Linked DNA regions of Myxococcus hansupus. The protein of the gene in region 1 interacts with the protein of each later gene in a pairwise test. Links are inferred from orthologs where the notes say so. Each region holds a gene or a part of one and is shown in the gene's direction. Other genes may lie near its edges. The genes, in order: rlmB, tsaE and A176_RS12310.

What was found.
Region 2: the proteins of rlmB (region 1) and tsaE interact in binary tests that used the Escherichia coli proteins (3 or more experiments, as listed by UniProt). The link is inferred for Myxococcus hansupus from one-to-one orthologs.
Region 3: the proteins of rlmB (region 1) and A176_RS12310 interact in binary tests that used the Escherichia coli proteins (3 or more experiments, as listed by UniProt). The link is inferred for Myxococcus hansupus from one-to-one orthologs.

Annotation. Positions count from the first base shown.
Region 1 is NZ_CP012109.1:4,939,880-4,945,001, reverse strand. What follows is about bases 1,004-3,776. They hold rlmB (23S rRNA (guanosine(2251)-2'-O)-methyltransferase RlmB), read left to right. Parts: upstream 1,004-1,852; coding sequence 1,853-2,701; downstream 2,702-3,776. Other genes in these bases: tuf (elongation factor Tu), read left to right, coding at 3,254-3,776; A176_RS19010 (hypothetical protein), read left to right, coding at 1,397-1,846; A176_RS19015 (ATP-grasp domain-containing protein), read left to right, coding at 1,004-1,334. Outside these bases: adventurous gliding motility lipoprotein CglB, read left to right, coding at 1-251; more of A176_RS19015, read left to right, coding at 333-1,003; more of tuf, read left to right, coding at 3,777-4,444; rpmG (50S ribosomal protein L33), read left to right, coding at 4,547-4,711; preprotein translocase subunit SecE, read left to right, coding at 4,911-5,122. UniProt on the Escherichia coli protein: Specifically methylates the ribose of guanosine 2251 in 23S rRNA.
Region 2 is NZ_CP012109.1:3,107,659-3,113,007, forward strand. Bases 1-3,000 are described here. They hold tsaE (tRNA (adenosine(37)-N6)-threonylcarbamoyltransferase complex ATPase subunit type 1 TsaE), read left to right. Parts: upstream 1-1,260; coding sequence 1,261-1,740; downstream 1,741-3,000. Other genes in these bases: A176_RS12310 (NAD(P)H-hydrate dehydratase), read left to right, coding at 1-1,264; A176_RS12320 (class II glutamine amidotransferase), read right to left, coding at 2,134-2,997. Also shown: hutI (imidazolonepropionase), read right to left, coding at 3,088-4,353; A176_RS12330 (hypothetical protein), read right to left, coding at 4,357-5,094; hutU (urocanate hydratase), read right to left, coding at 5,109-5,349. UniProt on the Escherichia coli protein: Required for the formation of a threonylcarbamoyl group on adenosine at position 37 (t(6)A37) in tRNAs that read codons beginning with adenine.
Region 3 is NZ_CP012109.1:3,106,827-3,109,654, forward strand. It holds A176_RS12310 (NAD(P)H-hydrate dehydratase), read left to right. Parts: upstream 1-560; coding sequence 561-2,096; downstream 2,097-2,828. Other genes in the region: A176_RS12300 (pyridoxine 5'-phosphate synthase), read left to right, coding at 1-169; acpS (holo-ACP synthase), read left to right, coding at 176-556; tsaE (tRNA (adenosine(37)-N6)-threonylcarbamoyltransferase complex ATPase subunit type 1 TsaE), read left to right, coding at 2,093-2,572. UniProt on the Escherichia coli protein: Bifunctional enzyme that catalyzes the epimerization of the S- and R-forms of NAD(P)HX and the dehydration of the S-form of NAD(P)HX at the expense of ADP, which is converted to AMP.

The DNA of each region.
Region 1 (5,122 bases):
CGCTCGAGGACATCAGCAAGGCGGTCGTCAACCCGGAGCCTTGCCTGATCCCGCTGGAAGGGCCCCAGCGCCCGTCCGACCCCAAGCTGCTCGTGGTCTATGTCGACGGTGTGCGCACCACGTCCAGCGACAGCACCTGGTCGTTTGAGGAGGCGGGCGTGCTCTTCACGGGGGAGACGTGCCAGCGCATCCTCAACTCCACGCCGGAGTCGCCGGTGAAGATTGAAGTGCGGGCCATCCGTCAGCGGTAGCCCTGCGGTACGCGGGGCGGCTTTACCCGGCGCGGGGCGAGGATTATAGGTCCCTCGCTCCCCGGAACGGCCGCCCCGCTCATGAAAGCCACCATCCTCTCGCGCTCCGCTTCCATTCCGTCGACCCGACGACTTGTCGAGGTGGCGCGCGCCAGAGGGCACCGGGTGCGGGTCCTCAACCCACTCCGCGTGCAGATGCACCTGGATGGGCGCAGCGCCACGCTCTACTACGGGCGCAAGAAGCTGGCCCCCACGGACGTCGTGCTCCCTCGCATCGCCCAGTCCATCAACACCTACGGCCTGGCCGTGGTGAACCAGTTCGGGCTCGCGCGGATACCGCTCGTCAACAACGCGCAGTCCATCGCCCAGTCGCGTAACAAGATGCGTTCGCTGCAGTTGCTCTCCGCGCACGGCATCGACATTCCGGGGACGGTCATGGCCCGGGATGCGGCGCACCTGAAGGAGATGGTGGGCTTGCTCGGTGGGGTGCCGGTCCTGGTCAAGCTGCTGCAGGGACAGGAGAAGCACGGCGTCATGGTCTGCGAGAGCCTCCAGTCCCTGGAGGCGGCCCTCGAAGCCGTATTGGGGCTGGGGCACAACCTCGTCATGCAGGAGTATGTGAAGAGCTCGGGGCTCGACGTCCGAGTGCTCGTCGTCGGCGGCCAGGCCGTGGCCGCGGTTCGCCGGCGGCCACGCCCGGGGCGACTGGCGCACACCCTCATCAAGGGCGCCCGCTTGGAGGTCCACGAGCTGTCCGCCGCTCAGCGGGCAACCGCCGAGAAGGCCACTCGGCTCATCGGGCTCGAAGTGGCCGCGGTGGACCTGTTGGACGTGCAGGGGCAGCCCAAGGTCTTCGAGGTGAACAGCTCGCCCGCGCTTCCTGAGATGGAGGCGGCGACGGGCGTGGACCTGGCGTCGCTCATCATCGCTCGCGCGGAAGCGCTCGTGGCTGGCGCTCCGCCCGTGTCGGTTCCGGACCTGTCTCCTCCGACGGGCCTGCCGCTGCCCGCCGCGGTGGCCCCAGCACCCGTGGAGCGGAAGGGCCCAGGGCGCCGGAGCCGGACGGGTGAAGGCAGCACGTGAAGAGAAAGACGGCAGCCCCCGTCTCAAGCGTGATACGCAGCCCTCGTTTCCTGGAGATGCCCATGCTTCACCGTCGACGCCTTTCGCCCCTGGCTGCCCTGATGGCGGTCGTGACCTACGCCGCGCCCGTACTGGCCGCGGATGTGGATCCCGCCTCGCTGTATGAGGTCTCCACCGAGGGCACCTCGGCCCAGGTCAAGGCAGGAGAGACGGGGTCCTTCGTCCTGACCATCAAGTCGAAGGAGGGCGCGCATGTCTCCGACGAGGCGCCGCTGCGGCTCGAGGTGAAGGGCACCCTGCTGACGCCGGCGAAGGAGAAGCTGGTGCTGTCCGACTCGGTGGCCAAGAAGGCGGAAGGTCAGGCCTTCGCGGATCCCCGCTTCGTGGTCCCCTTCACGACCGCGTCGGCGGGGAAGGGCTCCTTGGACGCCAAGCTCGTTTTCTTCATCTGCACGGAGAAGATCTGCGCCCGTCAGCAGAAGACCTTCTCTCTTCCTGTCGAGGTTCTCTGAGTCCCCATGTCTGAGCGTTCTTCCAAGGGTGGCCGCGGCGAGCGCGGGAATGATGTGGCGTCCCCCCGTGCCAGCAGGGCGGAGCGGGGTGGAGGAGAGGCCTCCCGCTTCGTCTACGGGGTGAACCCCGTCCTGGAGGCGCTGCGCGCCCGGCCGGACGAGGTCGAGCGCCTGTTCCTGGTGGAAGGGCAGCTCGGCGCCCGCGCGGCGGGGGAGCTGCTCAGTCGGGCCCGTGAGTCGGGCATTCGCGTGGAGAAGGTCACCCGCGAGCGGCTGGCCTCCCTGGCGGATGGCGGCGTGCACCAGGGCGTCGTGGTGGAGCTGCGCGGCTTCAAGTACTGCGAGGTGGAGGACATCCTCGACGCGGCGAAGGCCCGCGGGGAGCCCCCGCTGGTGGTGGTGCTGGACGGAATCCAGGACCCGCACAACCTGGGGGCCATCATCCGGTCCGCGGACGCCCTGGGCGCTCACGGGGTGGTGATTGCCAAGGACCGGGCGGTGCAGGTCACGGGAACGGTGGCCAAGGCCTCGGCCGGAGCGGTGGAGCACAGCCGCATCGCGCGCGTGGTGAACGTCTCCCGCTCGCTCGAGGAGCTGAAGGAGGCGGGCCTCTGGGTCGCCGCGGCGGATGTCGACGCCACGGAGCCCATGTGGAGCGCCCGGCTGGACGGGCCCCTGGCGCTCGTGGTGGGCGCGGAAGGGGCCGGTGTCCGGGAGGGCGTGCTCAAGCACTGCGACTTCCGGCTCCGGATTCCCATGACGGGTCAGGTGGGTTCACTGAATGCATCCGTTTCCGCCGGTATTCTGTTATACGAGGTCGCCCGTCAGCGGGGCACGGCTCCCAGCCGCCGGTAGTTGAAGTTCAGGATCAATCTCCTTGACTTGGGCGGATGGGAATCTTAGAAGGGCGCCCCTCTCAGGGCGGTGACGGGTGGTTGACGGAGCCGAGGTCGTGGGGTAGGGCGGCAGTCGCAGTACCGGATGAGTGCCGGTGTAGCTCAGCTGGTAGAGCAACTGATTTGTAATCAGTAGGTCGCGGGTTCAAATCCCGCCGCCGGCCAGGTAGGACGGGGCCGCGGATGAGGGCCCGGGATGTAGTAGGACAAGTGAATATCCGGAGGGATACCCAAGCGGCCAAAGGGAGCAGACTGTAAATCTGCCGGCTCTACGCCTTCGATGGTTCGAATCCATCTCCCTCCACTCGGCAATTGCGGGAATAGCTCAGTTGGTAGAGCGTCAGCCTTCCAAGCTGAATGTCGTGGGTTCGAATCCCATTTCCCGCTCCAAATGTTGTAGTCACAGCATCGCCAAGCCCTGATAGCTCAGTTGGCAGAGCGCATCCTTGGTAAGGATGAGGTCACCAGTTCAATCCTGGTTCAGGGCTCCATTTATTTTTTGAGGAGTGTCATGGCCAAGGAGAAGTTCGAGCGTAACAAGCCCCACGTGAACATCGGCACGATCGGACACGTGGACCACGGCAAGACGTCGCTGACGGCCGCCATCACCAAGGTGCTGGCGAAGACGGGCGGCGCCACCTTCCTGGCGTACGATCAGATCGACAAGGCGCCGGAGGAGCGTGAGCGCGGTATCACCATCTCCACCGCGCACGTGGAGTACCAGACGTCGAACCGGCACTACGCCCACGTCGACTGCCCGGGTCACGCCGACTACGTGAAGAACATGATCACGGGCGCGGCGCAGATGGACGGCGCCATCCTGGTGGTCTCGGCGGCGGACGGCCCGATGCCGCAGACGCGCGAGCACATCCTGCTGGCGCGCCAGGTCGGCGTTCCGTACATCGTGGTCTTCCTGAACAAGGTGGACATGCTGGACGACCCCGAGCTGCGCGAGCTCGTGGAGATGGAAGTCCGGGACCTGCTGAAGAAGTACGAGTTCCCTGGCGACGACATCCCCATCGTCCCCGGCTCGGCGCTCAAGGCGCTCGAGGGTGACACCAGCGACATCGGCGAGCCGGCCATCCTGAAGCTGATGGAGGCGGTGGACAGCTACATCCCGACGCCCGCGCGCGCCACGGACAAGCCCTTCCTGATGCCGGTGGAAGACGTGTTCTCCATCTCCGGCCGCGGCACGGTGGCCACGGGCCGCGTGGAGCGCGGAATCATCAAGGTCGGCGAGGAAGTGGAAGTCGTCGGTCTGCGTCCGACGCAGAAGACGGTCGTCACGGGCGTGGAGATGTTCCGCAAGCTGCTGGACCAGGGCATGGCGGGCGACAACATCGGCGCGCTGGTGCGTGGTCTGAAGCGTGAGGACATGGAGCGCGGCCAGGTGCTGGCGAAGCCGGGCAGCATCACCCCGCACACCAAGTTCAAGGCGCAGATCTACGTGCTGTCGAAGGAAGAGGGCGGCCGCCACACCCCGTTCTTCAAGGGTTACCGTCCGCAGTTCTACTTCCGCACCACGGACGTGACGGGCTCGGTGAAGCTGCCGGACAACGTCGAGATGGTGATGCCGGGCGACAACATCGCGATCGAGGTGGAGCTCATCACCCCGGTGGCGATGGAGAAGGAGCTGCGCTTCGCGGTTCGCGAGGGTGGCCGCACGGTGGGCGCCGGCGTCGTGGCGGAAGTCGTCGAGTAGTGTCGGGCTGGCCGCAAGGCCGCCGGGCACACTGTCCCGATTTCTTCGAGGGGAGGGCTGCGTTGTAGTAGCCTTCCCTTCTCGTATCTGGTGAGGTAGGTCATGCCGAAGGGCAATCGTTCCATCATTTCGCTCGAGTGCACTATTTGCAAAGAGCGGAACTACACGACCACGAAGAACAAGCGGAAGAGCCAGGACAAGCTCGAGCTGAGCAAGTTCTGCCCTCGTTGCCGCAAGCACCAGGACCACAAAGAAGGCAAGGTCTAGGTCGGTAGTTCAGAGAAGGTTTTAGGCCAGTAGCTCCAACGGTAGAGCAGCGGTCTCCAAATCCGCGTGTTGGGGGTTCGAATCCCTCCTGGCCTGCCAACTCTCAGTAGTCGCGGGGCCCCCGGTACCAGGAGGTGCCGGGGGTTCCTGTGTTTCCGCAGTCCCGCGAATTCGCATCCGCAGTACCTCGTGAGGCACCATGGCGACGGCATCAGAGGCCAGCCAGCAGGCTAACCGCTCGGCGATGGATCCGAAGCGGCTCGTGGTCATCTTCTACCTTCTCGCCGGCATCGTCCTGGCCCTCTTCCTGGAGCGTCTGCTCGGGCTGCTGTGGGGCCGTTTCGGTTGGAGCGACCCGGTCCTTCTTGAGGGCCTGGACTGGAAGGTGTCCACGCTGGTGAGCTACGCACT
Region 2 (5,349 bases), 1.8 Mb from region 1 along the record:
GTCGCGGCGCAACGTGGAGGCGCTGAAGGGCTTCGGGGTGACGCCCCGAGGGCTGGCGGAGGTGGACGCCCCCGGTCGGGGTGACGTGGTGGTGGATGCGCTCTTCGGCACGGGCTTGAGCCGTGCTCCCGCGGGGGCCTTCGCGGACGCCGTGGTGGCCATCCGGGGCTGGCGCGCGGCGGGGGCGAAGGTGGTGGCGGCGGATGTTCCCTCCGGCCTCCAGAGCGACTCGGGGGCGCCCTTCTCTCCATGCGTGGAAGCGGATGCCACGGTGGCGTTTGGCTTCCTCAAGCCGGGGCAGGTGCTGGAGCCCGGTGCCACGTTGTGTGGGCACGTGCACCGGGTGGACATCGGGATGGGCGGTGAGTCCTCGAAGGAGGTCTCTGGTCCCGAGCTCTTCGTGGTGGAGGAGTCGGACGCTCGGCGCACGTTGCCGGTGCGCAAGGCGGACTCGCACAAGGGGACGTTTGGCCACGTGCTGGTGGTCGCGGGCGGCCGAGGGAAGACGGGGGCCGCGGCCCTGGTGGCGAAGTCGGCGCTGCGCTCGGGCGCGGGGCTCGTCACCGTGGCGGCGCGGTCGGATGCGCTGGACTCCATCCAGGCGCACTCCGCGGAGATCATGGGCATCCCGCTGGAGGCCACCGGCCCGTTGGGGCTTGGCGACCTGGACGCGTTGGTGGCGGCGGCGGAGGGGAAGGATGCGCTCGTCATCGGGCCGGGGATTCCTCGGGGCGACGAGACGGGGGCGCTGATCGGCGAGCTGCTCGCGCGCGTGGAGATTCCCGCGGTGCTGGACGCGGACGCGCTCAACGCGGTGGCCACGGACCTGTCAGTGCTGCGCCGGGCGAAGGGCCCGGTGGTGATGACGCCGCACCCGGGCGAGATGGCGCGGCTGACGGGCAAGTCCACGAAGGAGGTCCAGGCGCACCGGTTGGACGTGGCCCGTCAGTTCTCGACCGGGCTGAAGGTGACGCTGGTCCTCAAGGGGGACCGGACGCTGACGAGCGACCCGGACGGGCGCGTGTACCTCAACACCACCGGCAACCCGGGCATGGCCACGGGCGGCTCGGGGGATGTGCTGTCGGGAATTTGCGGCGCGTTCCTGGCGCAGTCGCTGCCGGTGCCCGCGGCCCTCTGGACGGCGGTGTACGCGCACGGCCTCGCGGGGGACCTGGCGGCGGCGAAGCGCGGACAGCTCGGGCTGGTCGCGGGAGACATCGTGGAACAAGGGCTGTGTGAGGTGTGGCTTCGGTGGGAACGATGAGCGCGGAGACGTCGGCGGTGCGGACGGTGCGGCTGGAGTCCCCCGACGCGACACACCGGCTGGGTGTCCGTCTGGGCGAGCTGCTGGAACCCGGTGACTTCGTGGGGCTGATTGGCGACCTGGGCGCGGGCAAGACACACCTGGTGCGCGGCGTGGCGGAGGGGGCGAAGGTGCCTCGCTCCGAGGTGGCGAGCCCCACGTTCGCCATCGTCTATCCGTACGCCGGGCGCATCCCGCTGTACCACGCGGACCTGTACCGCCTGACGGACTACGACGACCTGTACGCCACGGGCTTCCTGGACCTGGAAGGCACCGACAGCGCGATGCTGGTCGAGTGGCTGGACAAGATTCCCCAGGCCGCGCCCCGCGACTACCTGCGCGTCACGTTGAAGCACACCGGCGGCGATGCCCGCGACTTGATGGCCGAGGCGTTTGGCGCAAGGCCCGCGGCGCTGCTCGAAGCCTGGATGCCCTGACGCACACGGGGGCGTTCCGGAGCCGCAGCGCAGCTAGCTGTTCGGAAATGTCGGGGGTTTTAGCGGCTGAAATGTCCCGACATTTCCGAACAGTGACCGATGGATGCGCGCGGCCCGCCTCATCGGGGCCCGAAGCGGCCCAACCCGCATCCATCTGCACGATGCGCCAGTCCGGCTCGTTCAGGATGGCGCGCAGTTTGGCTGGCAGGTCCTGCCCCGACAGGTCGATGCCGCGGAGGTCCCGCGGATTGTCACCCAGCTCAGAGGCTGCCTCGAAACCACTCAACGCCTCAGGCCAGTTGCCACACAAGCCCATCCGCACGAGTTCCGAGCGGCGACGCTGACCATCGGTCGTCAGCCAGCGGTCGACGAGCTCGGCGCGCACCCTGGGCCCTACGCCACGCTGCGCGAGGCGTCCTGCTTCGCCGTGGAGAGGAGGTCCGTGCCCGTGAGCTCCGGCACCCGCCAATGGTGGAACACGAGATTCGCGTCCACGCCGATAACGTCTTCTTCGGCCACGGGCGCCCAGTACGGCCCGCCGCAGAGCGACTCACTGGCGACGACGAGCTGCTCCAGCTTCGTCCCCGGCGACGGCAGCGAGGGCTCCTCGTTGCGCGCGCCATTCGTGGACACGAACAGCGTCCGGTTGCGCCGCGTGGCCACCATGACGTTGCCGTCGGAGACCAGGAAGTTCATCGCGGACCGCGCGTCCTGCCCCGGCTCGTCCGTAATCGTCGCCACCAGCGACATCGTCTCCGCCAACGCGCGCGCCACGGCCTCCACGGTGACCTCGCGGTCGATCGGGTGCCGGGCGGCCAGGCGGGTGAGGAACAGGTAGAAGCAGCGCTCGCTGTCCGTGGTGCCCTTGATGTTCGTCTTCAGCCGCGGGCAGATGAGCGCTTCCACGGCTGCCCGGTGGGTGGCGAACTCGCGCAGCGTGCCGTTGTGCACGAACGACCAGCGGCCGTGCAGGAAGGGGTGGGAGTTGCGCAGCTCCACCGCGCCCACGGACGCGAGCCGGATGTGCGCCACCACCGTGTGCGAGGACACCCGGCTGCTCACCCGCTCGAAGTCCGGGTCGCTGTGCGCGGGGCCCACACCGTGTGCCACCACCGGCGACTGCTCGACGCCGTACGCGGCGATTCCCCATCCGTCCTTGTGCTCGCGGGACTGGATGAGGAGCGAGTTCTTCTCCGTCACCAGGGCGGGGTGGACTGCTGCGGGAATGGCGGAACGGAATCCAAATAGTCGGCACATGGCGGGTGACGATGACTCCTAACGTCCGGCCCTGACGGATGTCGTCCCGTTCTTACCCACGCGGGGCCGTCGTGTCTCTGCGACGCCGGTTCACATGCAGCCGTCCATCGGCTGGCGGACATGGATGCGCCCGGCCTTCACCACGACACGCGCGTGGGTGATTCCTAGATGGTAGGGCAGATGACGGTACGAAGCACAGCCGAAGACCACCAGGTCGGCCGGGTCGCCCACGGACAGCCTGCCGTGCTGTTGCAACCCCAATGACAACGCGGCGCCCCGGGTGGCTCCCCAATACGCCTCGGCGGCCGTAAGTCCGTTTTCCAGGCACGCAAGCCCCAGCGCCAACGCCGTGTTTTCACTCATGGCGGAGCCGGGATTCACATTGGTCCCCAAAGCGATGTTGAGCCCCGCATCACGGATGCGTCGTCCAGGAGCGTACGGTCGCATGCGCAGGAACAGCGTCGATGTCGGCACGAGTACGGCGGTGACGTTGGCCGCCGCCAGCGCCTGCAATCCCGCGTCCGTCACTTGTTCCAGGTGATCGGCCGTTGCGGCTCCAAGCTCCGCCGCGAGCTCGGAGGCTCCAAAGGCGGTGATCTGGTCCGCGTGCAGCCTGGGCTGCATGCCCAGCGACATGCCCGCGCTGAGGATGCGCCGCGCCTCGTCCACGGTGAAGGCGCTGTCCTCGACGAAGACGTCGCAGAAGCGCGCCAGCCCCTCGCCCGCGACAGCGGGGAGAATCTCCTCGATGCACAGCCGCACGTAGTCCTCGCGGCGGCTCTTGTACTCCTCGGGGAGCGCGTGCGCGCACAGCAGCGTGGGCACCAGCTCCAGCGGCGTGAGCGTGCCGAGCGTCCGCACCGCGCGCAGCATCTTCAGCTCGGTCTCCAGGTTGAGCCCGTAGCCGCTCTTCACCTCCGCCGTCGTCACGCCCTGCGCCAGCAGGCGCTTCGTACGGGGCAGGGCGAGCTGCACCAGCTCCTCCTCGCTGGCGGCCCGCGTGGCTCGCACCGTGCCCGCGATTCCGCCCCCCGCCTTGGCGATCTCCAGGTACGTGGCGCCCTGGTTGCGCAGGTCGAACTCCGCGGACCGCTCACCCGCGAAGACGAGGTGCGTGTGCGGGTCCACGAAGCCCGGACCCACGAAGCCGCCCTGGGCGTCCACCACCTCCGTCCCAGGACCCACCGCGCCCGCGGGCAACCCTGACTCCGGGCCCACGTAGGTGACACGGCCACCGCTCACGCCCACCACCGCGCCCGGGCGAGGGGTGAGCGCGTCCTCCGCGCGCTCCCGGTGCGTGCCTTCCACCGTGAGCACCTCGGAGGTGTTTCGAACCAGCAACTCGAGCCTGTCCATGCGTCAACGACCTCCGCGAGCACCCATGATGGGGACGTTCCAGCTCAACCCTTTGCCGACCTTCGCGCGGCCAAAGCCGCCTGACACTTCCAGGTCATTCAACCCGCCCCAGGAGACGCGCGCCGCCACCACGCCGCCGTAGTACAGCGCCTGCTCGGTGCGGCCTCCCGCGACCACCGCGTGCCACGACACGAACGGAACCAGGCCCAGTGAGACGTTCTTCTCCGGTTGCATCGTCAGCGCGCAGGAGGCCTCCGTGCCGAAGATGCTGCCGGGACCCCCTCGGGAGTTGATGAGCCCGAAGTCGGACGCGCCGCGAACCGACACGGCCGGGGCCAGTCCCCACTGCTCCGACCCCAGGTAGTACGACGCTCCGGCATACAGGCCATACGCGGGAAGGGGCACGGGCAGGAACATCTCCCCCTGCATGCCGGTGTGCAGGTGCAGCCGCTCCGACAGCGGAATCGTCAGCGCCGCGTCGAACGCCATGCCCCACTGCTGCGTGGAGAAGCTCGACTCGTCGCCGCGGAACCGGTCCCCGGCGGGGAGGGACGGCTGCGAGCCCACGACGGGTGCGCTCAGCCGGGGGCCGGAGCGCATGCCCATCTGCAGGACGTTCTGGTCCGGCCGCCCGGGCCCCATGCGCATCACCATGGGGCCCATGGCCGTGGGGGCGCACCCCGTCCCCGCCGCGACGGCGACGCTCCACAGCCCGATGACCGCACCGCGCAAGCGTGTCACGGCGGACTCCATTCTCAGGTGGTGATGCCGGGAATCTTCACGCCGCGCTGCTTGGCCACGTCGATGGCCTCGGAGTAGCCCGCGTCCGCGTGGCGCAGCACGCCCATGCCGGGGTCGCTGGTGAGCACGCGCTCGATGCGGCGCGCGGCCTCCGGCGTTCCGTCCGCGACGATGACCTGACCCGCGTGCAGCGAGTAGCCCATGCCCACGCCGCCGCCGTGGTGGAAGGACACCCACGAGGCGCCGTTCACCGCG
Region 3 (2,828 bases), 1.8 Mb from region 1 along the record:
GGGCGTCGCCGCGGGCCACGGGCTCAACTACGACAACGTGCAGCCCATTGCCCGCATCAGCGAAATCGACGAGCTGAACATCGGGCACGCCATCGTCGGGCGCGCGGTGCTGGTGGGCTTCGAGCGGGCCGTCCGCGAGATGCTCGAGCTCATGCGCAACCCGGGGTAGGGCACCATGGGAATCCGGGGCCTGGGCCTGGACATCTGCTCCATCTCCCGCATCCAGCGCATCCTGGACGGGCCGCGCGCGGAGCCCTTCCTGAACCGCGTCTACACGGAGGCGGAGCGGGCCCTCTGTGGCCAGCGCAGTGACTCGGCCAGCGCCTATGCCGCGCGTTTCGCGGCGAAAGAGGCGCTGGTCAAGGCGCTGGGCGCGCCGAAGGGCATCCGGTGGAAGGACATGGAGGTCCGCCGGGACGGGGGAGCGCCTTATTTCGCACTGTCCGGCGTGGCCCGGGAGGTCATGGACGCGCGAGGGCTGGAGGCCTTCCTCGCGCTGACCCACGATGCGGACGTCGCCGCCGCCACGGTGGTGCTCCAGAACCAAGGGGATTGAAGCCATGTTGCGAGTCCTCACCGCCGCGCAGATGCGCCAGGCCGAGCAGGCCGCCGAAGCGCGCCACGGGATGCCCTCCGCGTTGCTGATGGAGAACGCCGGGCGCGGGCTCGCGGATGTGGCCCGGAGCTTCGCGAATCCGGGGGGCCGCTTCGTGGTGGTGTGCGGCCCCGGGAACAATGGGGGGGACGGGCTCGTGGCGGCGCGTTTCCTCCAGGAGCGCGGCGCCCGGGTGTCGGTGGTGATGGTGGGCGACGCCGCGAAGCTCACGCCGGAGTCGCGGCGCAACGTGGAGGCGCTGAAGGGCTTCGGGGTGACGCCCCGAGGGCTGGCGGAGGTGGACGCCCCCGGTCGGGGTGACGTGGTGGTGGATGCGCTCTTCGGCACGGGCTTGAGCCGTGCTCCCGCGGGGGCCTTCGCGGACGCCGTGGTGGCCATCCGGGGCTGGCGCGCGGCGGGGGCGAAGGTGGTGGCGGCGGATGTTCCCTCCGGCCTCCAGAGCGACTCGGGGGCGCCCTTCTCTCCATGCGTGGAAGCGGATGCCACGGTGGCGTTTGGCTTCCTCAAGCCGGGGCAGGTGCTGGAGCCCGGTGCCACGTTGTGTGGGCACGTGCACCGGGTGGACATCGGGATGGGCGGTGAGTCCTCGAAGGAGGTCTCTGGTCCCGAGCTCTTCGTGGTGGAGGAGTCGGACGCTCGGCGCACGTTGCCGGTGCGCAAGGCGGACTCGCACAAGGGGACGTTTGGCCACGTGCTGGTGGTCGCGGGCGGCCGAGGGAAGACGGGGGCCGCGGCCCTGGTGGCGAAGTCGGCGCTGCGCTCGGGCGCGGGGCTCGTCACCGTGGCGGCGCGGTCGGATGCGCTGGACTCCATCCAGGCGCACTCCGCGGAGATCATGGGCATCCCGCTGGAGGCCACCGGCCCGTTGGGGCTTGGCGACCTGGACGCGTTGGTGGCGGCGGCGGAGGGGAAGGATGCGCTCGTCATCGGGCCGGGGATTCCTCGGGGCGACGAGACGGGGGCGCTGATCGGCGAGCTGCTCGCGCGCGTGGAGATTCCCGCGGTGCTGGACGCGGACGCGCTCAACGCGGTGGCCACGGACCTGTCAGTGCTGCGCCGGGCGAAGGGCCCGGTGGTGATGACGCCGCACCCGGGCGAGATGGCGCGGCTGACGGGCAAGTCCACGAAGGAGGTCCAGGCGCACCGGTTGGACGTGGCCCGTCAGTTCTCGACCGGGCTGAAGGTGACGCTGGTCCTCAAGGGGGACCGGACGCTGACGAGCGACCCGGACGGGCGCGTGTACCTCAACACCACCGGCAACCCGGGCATGGCCACGGGCGGCTCGGGGGATGTGCTGTCGGGAATTTGCGGCGCGTTCCTGGCGCAGTCGCTGCCGGTGCCCGCGGCCCTCTGGACGGCGGTGTACGCGCACGGCCTCGCGGGGGACCTGGCGGCGGCGAAGCGCGGACAGCTCGGGCTGGTCGCGGGAGACATCGTGGAACAAGGGCTGTGTGAGGTGTGGCTTCGGTGGGAACGATGAGCGCGGAGACGTCGGCGGTGCGGACGGTGCGGCTGGAGTCCCCCGACGCGACACACCGGCTGGGTGTCCGTCTGGGCGAGCTGCTGGAACCCGGTGACTTCGTGGGGCTGATTGGCGACCTGGGCGCGGGCAAGACACACCTGGTGCGCGGCGTGGCGGAGGGGGCGAAGGTGCCTCGCTCCGAGGTGGCGAGCCCCACGTTCGCCATCGTCTATCCGTACGCCGGGCGCATCCCGCTGTACCACGCGGACCTGTACCGCCTGACGGACTACGACGACCTGTACGCCACGGGCTTCCTGGACCTGGAAGGCACCGACAGCGCGATGCTGGTCGAGTGGCTGGACAAGATTCCCCAGGCCGCGCCCCGCGACTACCTGCGCGTCACGTTGAAGCACACCGGCGGCGATGCCCGCGACTTGATGGCCGAGGCGTTTGGCGCAAGGCCCGCGGCGCTGCTCGAAGCCTGGATGCCCTGACGCACACGGGGGCGTTCCGGAGCCGCAGCGCAGCTAGCTGTTCGGAAATGTCGGGGGTTTTAGCGGCTGAAATGTCCCGACATTTCCGAACAGTGACCGATGGATGCGCGCGGCCCGCCTCATCGGGGCCCGAAGCGGCCCAACCCGCATCCATCTGCACGATGCGCCAGTCCGGCTCGTTCAGGATGGCGCGCAGTTTGGCTGGCAGGTCCTGCCCCGACAGGTCGATGCCGCGGAGGTCCCGCGGATTGTCACC